DNA from 2 places in the Achromobacter sp. 01N37 genome. Region 1 is predicted to be linked to the other one. Evidence: riboswitches for the same ligand, from Rfam matches in the RefSeq annotation. Region 1 holds a riboswitch; the other holds the start of a gene.
The links. A riboswitch is a leader RNA that binds a small molecule or an ion and turns the genes downstream of it on or off. The one in region 1 is predicted to bind glycine.

Region 2: another riboswitch for glycine. It lies ahead of AC1DSJ_RS05875 (D-amino acid dehydrogenase); the one in region 1 lies ahead of gcvT (glycine cleavage system aminomethyltransferase GcvT).

What each region holds. Positions count from the first base shown of each region.
Region 1 covers NZ_JBFTRX010000006.1:119,257-123,517, reverse strand. Annotated here, with positions in the region: gene AC1DSJ_RS16085 (superoxide dismutase) at 1-469, shown strand, start outside; gene AC1DSJ_RS16080 (ZIP family metal transporter) at 501-1,394, shown strand; glycine riboswitch at 1,454-1,553, shown strand; glycine riboswitch at 1,588-1,711, shown strand; gene gcvT (glycine cleavage system aminomethyltransferase GcvT) at 1,802-2,902, shown strand; gene gcvH (glycine cleavage system protein GcvH) at 3,003-3,380, shown strand; gene gcvP (aminomethyl-transferring glycine dehydrogenase) at 3,456-4,261, shown strand, end outside.
Region 2 covers NZ_JBFTRX010000002.1:581,394-585,654, forward strand. Annotated here, with positions in the region: gene AC1DSJ_RS05860 (lactonase family protein) at 1-189, shown strand, start outside; gene AC1DSJ_RS05865 (M23 family metallopeptidase) at 348-923, shown strand; gene AC1DSJ_RS05870 (SMI1/KNR4 family protein) at 948-1,550, shown strand; gene AC1DSJ_RS05875 (D-amino acid dehydrogenase) at 1,694-2,923, opposite strand; glycine riboswitch at 2,964-3,063, opposite strand; glycine riboswitch at 3,064-3,154, opposite strand; gene ampC (class C beta-lactamase) at 3,261-4,261, shown strand, end outside.

The DNA of each region.
Region 1 (4,261 bases):
CACTGACGAACCCGTCGAAGCCCTGGTGGCCCGCCTGGACCAATTGCCCGATGCCATACGCGGCGCGGTCCGCAACCACGGCGGCGGCCATGCGAACCACAGCCTGTTCTGGTCGGTGATGTCGCCCGAAGGCGGCGGCGAGCCCGACGGCGCGCTGGCCGCGGCCATTGAATCGGAACTGGGCGGCCTGGCTGCCTTTCGCGACGCCTTCACCAAGGCGGCGCTGACCCGCTTTGGCAGCGGCTGGGCCTGGCTCTCGGTAACGCCCGCCGGCAAGCTGGTGGTGGAAAGCAGCGCCAACCAGGACAGCCCGCTGATGCACGGCAATACGCCGATTTTGGGCCTGGATGTCTGGGAACACGCCTACTATCTGAAATACCAGAACCGCCGTCCTGAATACATCGGCGCTTTCTACAATGTCGTGAACTGGCCCGAAGTGGCTCGCCGCTACGCGGCCGCGAAGGGCTAAGCCTATCTCTCTGAAGGAGGGTAGCGGCCCTATGAACACTTTCAGCCGTCATCGCGTGCGGCCTGCGGCCACGAGCATCAGCGTGTGGACGCTTGCCGTCATGGTGTCCTGCCTGGCGCTGCATCAGCTCTGGGTGTATCTGGACGAGCATGCGCCGCACGTGGCTGACGCGCTGTTAGGGGGGCTGGTCGCCGCTGGCGCGACCGCGCTGGGCACCTTGCCCATTCTTTTCGCCCGCACCATTCCGCAGAAAGTCCAGGACAGCATGTTCGGCTTCGGGGCGGGCGTGATGCTGGCGGCCAGCGCGTTTTCGCTGGTGGCCCCCGGTATTGCCGCCGCCGAAACGCAAGGTATGGGGCCGTGGGGCGCGGGGCTTACGGTGGGCGCCGCCATCTTGCTGGGCGCGGGCGTGCTGCTGATCATGGACCGCACCCTGCCGCACGAACACTTCATCAAGGGCCGGGAAGGCATCGAGGCGCACCGGCTGCGCCGCACCTGGCTGTTCGTGTTTGCGATCACCTTGCACAACCTGCCCGAAGGCTTGGCGATTGGCGTGGGGTATGCGGGCAGCGACCCCGTGCGCGGCACCGCATTGGCCACGGGTATCGCCATTCAGGACATTCCCGAAGGGCTGGTGGTGGCGGTGGCGCTGCTGGCGGCCGGCTACAAACGCGCGTTCGCCGTGGCGCTGGGCATGTTGTCGGGGCTGGTTGAACCGCTGGGCGCCGTGCTGGGGGCGGCCATCGTGGGGTTTTCGGCGACCATGCTGCCATGGGGCCTGGGCTTTGCCGCGGGGGCCATGTTGTTTGTCATCAGCCACGAAATCATTCCCGAATCCCATCGCAAGGGGCACGAGGTCTACGCCACTTGCGGGCTGATGTTGGGCTTTGTTTTGATGATGCTGCTGGATACCGCGCTGGGGTAGCCCGCTTGATTTTTCGGTTTTCGGCGCAAGGCTTTCGTTGTATGCTTTCGCCGCTGTCATGCATGTTTGCGGGAGAGAGCGGCTGTTTCCACGAATCAGCCGCCGCCGAAGGCGCAATTCGCCCAGAATCGCTCAGGTAACCGATACCGCACATGCTTGCCCCGTCCCGGTTTTTCACCGTGTGGATGCGGCAAAACAGTACTCTGGAGAGACCTGGCGCCGACCCTCGAACAAGGGACATATCGCGCAGCCCAGGCGCCGAAGGTGCAAACCCGCCACGCGGGGCAACTCTCAGGCAAAAGGACAGAGGGGCGGAAGATTCAGCCGTAGCCGTGCGGGCGCAGTCCGCTTGTCACGACCGGCATTCCGTAACCCTGGCAAAGATTGCCGTCCCGGAGTTTCCGCGCATGTCCGCAACCCTCAAACGCACCCCGCTGGCCGAAGAACATATCGCCTCCGGCGCCCGAATGGTCGATTTCGGCGGCTGGGATATGCCCTTGGCCTACGGCTCGCAGCTCGAGGAGCACCACGCGGTGCGCCAGGACGCCGGCATGTTCGATGTGTCGCACATGCTGAACGTTGACGTAACCGGCCCCGACGCCTTCGCCTTCCTGCAACGCCTGGTCGCCAATGACGTGTCCAAGCTGACCGTGCCCGGCAAGGCCTTGTACAGCTGCATGCTGAACCCGCAAGGCGGCGTCATCGACGACCTGATCATCTATTTCTTCGCCGCCGACGAATGGCGCGTGGTGGTCAACGCCGGCACGGCCGACAAAGACATCGCCTGGATGCAGCGTGTGAAGCAGGCCGGTCAATTTGACGTCACCATCGCCGCGCGCCGCGATCTGGCCATGGTGGCCGTGCAAGGCCCCAACGCCCGCGCCAAGGTCTGGGCCGCGCGCCCGGCATGGCAAGCCGCCACCGAAGCGCTGACGCCGTTCGTCGCAGCCCGCGTCGACGGCGACACGCTCGTGGCCCGCACCGGCTACACCGGCGAAGACGGCTTTGAAATCGTTTTGCCCGCAGCCGAAGTCGTGCAGCTGTGGCGCGACCTGGTTGCGCAAGGCGTGCGTCCGGCGGGCCTGGGCGCGCGCGATACGCTGCGCCTGGAAGCCGGCATGAACCTGTACGGCCAAGACATGGACGAGCTGACCCAGCCCGATCAAGCCGGCCTGACCTGGACCGTGTCGCTGAAGAACGCCGAGCGCCGTTTCATCGGCCGCGACGCCCTTGAACAATTCGCCACCCCCGCCACCTTCATCGGCCTGAAGCTGCAAGAGCGCGGCGTGATGCGCGCCCACATGGCCGTGCGCACGCCGGCCGGCACGGGCGAACTCACCAGCGGCACCATGTCGCCCACGCTGGGCGTGTCGATCGGCTTTGCCCGCCTGCCGCAAGGCGTGCGTCCGGGCGATACCGTCGAGGTCGACATCCGTGGCAAATGGGTGCCCGCCCTGGTCTGCAAGCTGCCTTTCGTCCGTAACGGCAAAGCCGTCGAACACTCGTAAACTCGAAGCTTCGCGCGAGCCGCCTGCCCGTTCCGGGCACGCGCCGCCCGCGCGAGGCGCGCAACACCATTCATCTACCCGCATTCCCTCAGGAGTTCCCATGAGTCTGCCCACCGATCGCAAGTACACCTCGTCCCACGAATGGGTCAAAGCTGAAGGCGACGTGTTCGTCGTCGGCATCACCGACACCGCCCAGGATCAATTGGGCGATCTGGTCTTCGTTGGCGACGTGAAGGTTGGCGCCAAGTTGAACGCGGGCGAAACCGCCGGCGTGGTCGAGTCCGTCAAGGCCGCATCCGACATCTACGCACCCGTCGCTGGCGAAATCGTCGCCTTCAACGAAGAGCTGGAAAACAACCCCAACCTGATCAACGAATCGGCCTTCACCGCCTGGATCTTCAAGATCAAGCCGGTCAACGCCGCGGATGCCGACAAGCTGTTGGACGCTGCCGGCTACGAAGCTGTCGCCAACGGCTAAGCCGTTTCGAGGCTGGCCCGCCGCCCGTATGGCGCGCCAGCCTCGCAACCTGCATCACCACCCCGAGATTCCCCCATGTCGCGCGCCCTAGACACCCATACCGACTTCATTCCCCGCCACATCGGCCCTTCTGACGCCGACCAGGCCGCCATGCTCAAGGTCATTGGCAGCTCCAGCCTGGACGCCCTGATCGAAGAAGTCGTGCCCCCGAAGATCCGCAGCCAGGCCCCGCTGGCGCTGCCGCCCTCGCGCAGCGAAACCGACGTGCTGGCCGAGCTGAAGCAGATCGCGGGCCGCAACAAGGTCTTCCGCAATTACATCGGCCAGGGTTACTACGGCACGCAGACGCCCAACGTCGTGCTGCGCAACATTCTTGAGAATCCCGCCTGGTACACGGCCTACACGCCGTATCAGCCGGAAATCTCGCAGGGCCGTCTTGAAGCCCTGCTGAACTACCAGACCATGGTCGCCGACCTGACCGGGCTGGACATCTCCAACGCCTCGCTGCTGGACGAAAGCACTGCCGCCGCCGAAGCCATGACGCTGGCCCGCCGTGGCGCCAAGTCGCAAAGCCCGGTGTTCTTCATCTCGCGCCATGTGCATCCGCAGACCATCGAAGTCGTGCGTACGCGCGCCGAAGGCCTGGACATCGAGATCACCGTCGGCGACGAAGCCGAAGGCCTGCCCGAGTGCTTTGGCGTGCTGCTGCAATACCCGCACAGCACCGGTTCCGTGTCCGACTACCGCAAGCTGGCGGAAGCCGCCCACGCGCAAGGCGCGGTCGTCGCGTGCGCCACCGACCTGCTGGCGCTGGCCCTGTTGGCCGCCCCGGGCGAGTGGGGCGCCGACATCGCCATCGGTTCGGCCCAGCGCTTTGGCGT
Region 2 (4,261 bases), on a different contig from region 1:
CAAACCTGGACCGAAGGGCTGCGCTTCCCGCGCGCGCTAAGCATGTCGCCAGACGGCGGCAGCGTGTATGCGCTAAACCAAAAGGGCGACTCGATTCTGCGCCTGCGCGTAGACGGTCCGAGCGGGCGCCTGGGAGACCCGGACGTGGTCGCCCAGGTGGCGACGCCGGTTTGTCTGGTGTTCGTGTAACGAGGGGGCAGGCGAGGGGGTGAAGGGCGAGGGGGCGACGGGCGAAGAGGCGACGGGCGACGAGGCGACTGGCGACGAGGCGAAGGGCGAAGGGCGAAGGGCGAAGGGCGAAGGGGAGGTGCGGGGAACCCCCTGGGGTGCCAAGCGTCGAACCCTTCATGAATGCACACCCCCTATGGCGTTTTCTTCGGCGTGTCGTCGTCCTGGCTTTAGGCGCCGCGCTGGCAGTTTGGGCATGGCCGCGGCTGCCGGATGCCGCGCGCGCGCCGTGGCATATGGCGCGGCTGGCATGGCAGGAAGCGCCTTCCGCTTTGCCGGTTCCGGTGCAGGGCGTCACGCCTGCGCGGCTGGCCGATACCTGGGGCGCGGCGCGTGCGGGCGGGCGGCGGCATGAAGGCATCGACATCTTTGCGGCGCGCGGGACGCCCGTGCTGTCCACGACGGAAGGCGTCGTCATGCAGGTCGGCACCAACAATCTGGGCGGGCAAGTGGTGTGGGTGCTGGGGCCCGGCCGCCAGCGGCATTACTACGCGCACCTGGACGGCTATGCAGATATCCAGCGCGGACAATTGGTCGCGCCAGGCGATGTGCTGGGGTATGTGGGCAATACCGGCAACGCCAAGGGCACACCGCCGCATTTGCACTATGGAATCTATGACGGCGGGGCAATCAACCCCTATGACTTACTGATGGCGGCCCCTTCGGTTTCTCGCACCGTTACCGAGCGGCGATAATCCCCGGCATTCGTTTTCCCGCATTTGCCCATTGCCGCCATGATTTCCATTCCCAAGATCCGAGAACAATTTTCCCTGTTCGGCGAACTGCGCCCGCAACCCCGCAGCGCATGGACCGGCGATATTCCCTTGCCTGAATCATTGGCTGACTTCTACGAGCAGATCGGCCCCTGGGGCGAGACCTATCACGAGAACGTCGGCCCGGTGGGCATCACGCTGTCAGAGACCGCAATCAGTTTTCCGCCGTTGCATCGCCTGTGGACGCTGCAAGCCGGTTATCGATGGGATGCGTCAAACGGCCAGCGCGTAGCCGATTGGCGGGATGAATGGCTGGTGATCGCAGATATGAACGCCGACCCGTTCATTCTGGATACTCAAACCGGACAGATACTGTTCGCGCGCCATGGCGCGGGGTCTTGGACCACCGATGAATTTGCGCCTGACCTGCTGACGTTCGCGGCGGCAGCGGCTGCGATTGGCGTCGTGTTTCATGACGCCGATGAAGACTTGCGGGACGATGATTGGGAACTAAAGCCGAAGTATCGGGAGGCGGCGATTCGTGAAGCTGCCAAGGTGCTTGGGAATGGTGATGAGGCTGAATCGTTTTTCGAGACCTTGCAGGGGTAAGGCTTTTTGCCCGTGCACGAATTGACCCGGCGTGGTCAGCGCGTTGAAACCCGCGGAAGGTGAAATGCCTTCCGCGGGCCCATCGTGCGAAGCGCAACGATCTTGTCCTCTGCGCTTCTCGGCTTACCGCAATCCCCCCTTCCTCACCCCACCGGCAGCGCACGCCCCACGCTCGCCGCCAGCATCTGCGCCGTTGCTGCCGACAGCGTCCACCCCAAATGCCCGTGTCCGGTGTTGTAGAACACGCCGGGCCGTTTGCCGGGGCCGACGCGCGGCATCATGTTGGGGGTCATGGGGCGCAGGCCGCACCAGGGCACCACGCGGGACGTCTTCACGTTGGGGAAGTGCTTGCGGGTCCAGTCGATCAGGGGTTGGACGCGTTCGGCGCGGATGTCCATGTTGAAGCCGTTGAATTCCGCCGTGCCGGCCACGCGGAAGCGGTCGCCCAGGCGGCTGGTGACGATTTTTGCGGCTTCGTCCAGCAGGCTGACGCGCGGCGCGGCGGCCTGGCTTTCTGCGTCGTCCAGGTGGACGCTGATGGAATAGCCCTTGACCGGATAGATGTTCAGCGAATCACCCAGTTGCTGGGCGAATTTGCGGCTGGCGGCGCCCGCGCAGACGACGATGGCGTGGGCTTCGTGTTGTTCGCGTTGTGTGCCGCCGTTGCGCAGGATGTCGAGCACGTACGGCCGGCTGTCGCGGCTGATGTTGTCGATGTCGGCGTCTTGCACGAAGGTGACGCCCCGGCGTTCGCAGGCGGCGGCCAGGCCGCGCGTGAATTTGTGGATGTCGCCGGTGGCGTCGGATGGCGTGTAGAAGCCGCCGTAGCAACCGGTTTGCAGGGTGGGTTCGATGTCTCGCGCTTCGCTGCTGGACACCGCGTAGCGTTCAAGCCCGCCCGCTTCCAGCAATGCATTCGAACGGCGCGCGGTGTCGAAACTAGCGGCGTCGTGATAGATGTGCAGGATGCCCCGGCGTTCCAGGTCGAAATCGATGCCTTCTGCATCGGCCATGTCGAACAGGTGTTGGCGCGCTTCGATGGCCAGGCGGGTGGTGGCGATGGTGTTGTCGCGGTAGTTCGGGATTTGCGCCATGAACTGCGCCAGCCACGAATACTTGTGCCAGCTGAACTTGGGGTTGAGCAGCAGCGGGGCGTTCTTGCGCAACATCCAGCGCAATCCTTTCAGGATGGTGGCGGTGCTGTTCCAGACTTCGGCGTTGCTGGCCGATAGCTGCCCGCCGTTGGCGTAGGACGTTTCCATGGCGGGGTAGCGCTGGCGGTCGTAGACGGTGACGTCGTAACCCAGTTTGGACAAGGCATAGGCGGACGTGACGCCGGTGATACCGGCGCCAATGATGGCGATGCGGGGCATGATGGCTCCAGACGGTGTGGCAGCGGCCCATCTAGGCCGCAGCACCCCATCTGTCTCTGTACCTGAGAGCTTCACCCGCAGCGCTGACGGCGGCGGGTTCCCCTTCGGTGGGCGCGCACGGCGCCTCTCTCCAGATTGTCTAGACTCGCGCAGTCCTGTTGCCTGAGAGTTTCCGGGGCGGTTGCTCCGTCGGCGCTGGCCGCAAGGGCCAGTCTCTTCTACGCGGTTTTAAAACGACGGAGTAGAGAATAGCCAAGTTTCTGTCGCATTTGATTCAGGGTTAGTACTATGTTGCCGGCGGCGCGCGTAGCTGTCTGATCAAAATAGGACGAAAAGAATGAGCTTTCCCGCGATGCGACGCACGATGTTGTTGGCATTGGCCGTTTTGTCATCGATGGCGTCTGTTCCGCCCGCGATGGCGGCGCCCTCCGAGACCGACCAAAAGATCGATGCCGCAGCGCAGGCGCTGATGCAGGAACACGGCGTGCCGGGCCTGGTGATTGCCATTACCCGCGACGGCCTCCACGAATTTCACCAGTACGGCGTGGCGTCGCGTCAGACAAAGGCGAAGGTCAGCCCCGACACGTTGTTTGAAGTGGGCTCGATCAGCAAGACCTACACGGCGACCTTGGCTACCTACGCAGAAGCGCTGGGCAAGCTGTCGCTGGGCGATAGCCCGGCGCGTTTCGTTCCCGCGTTGCAGGGCTCGGCATTCGCCAAACTGAACCTGATTCATCTGGGTACGCACACGGGTGGCGGCTTTCCGTTGCAGGTGCCGGACGCGGTGCGCAATGACGCGCAGTTGATGGATTACTTGAAAGCCTGGACCCCGCAGTACGCCGCAGGCACCTACCGCACTTATGCGAATCCCAGCATCGGCATGCTGGGCGTGGTGGCGGCCAAAAGCCTGGATCAGCCGTTCACGCAGGCCATGGAAAAGACGCTGTTTCCGCTGCTGGGCTTGTCGCACACCTACATCGACGTGCCGGCGGCAAAGATGGGCGATTACGCGCAGGGCTACAACAAGCAGGATGCGCCCGTGCGCGTGAACCCGGGCGTGCTGGCGGCCGAGGCGTATGGCGTGAAGACGAGCGCGCGTGACTTGATCCGCTTTGTGGATGCGAACATGAACGCCGCGGGCAATGATGCCATTCATCGCGCGATTCGCCAGACGCATGTCGGGTACTACCGCGTGGGCGACATGACGCAAGACTTGGCGTGGGAACAGTTGGCGTATCCCGCCACGCTGGACGCGCTGCTGGCGGCCAACGCGGGTACGTTGAACAGCCGGAGCCACCCGGTCACCGCAATGACGCCGCCGTCCGCGCCGCGCGATGA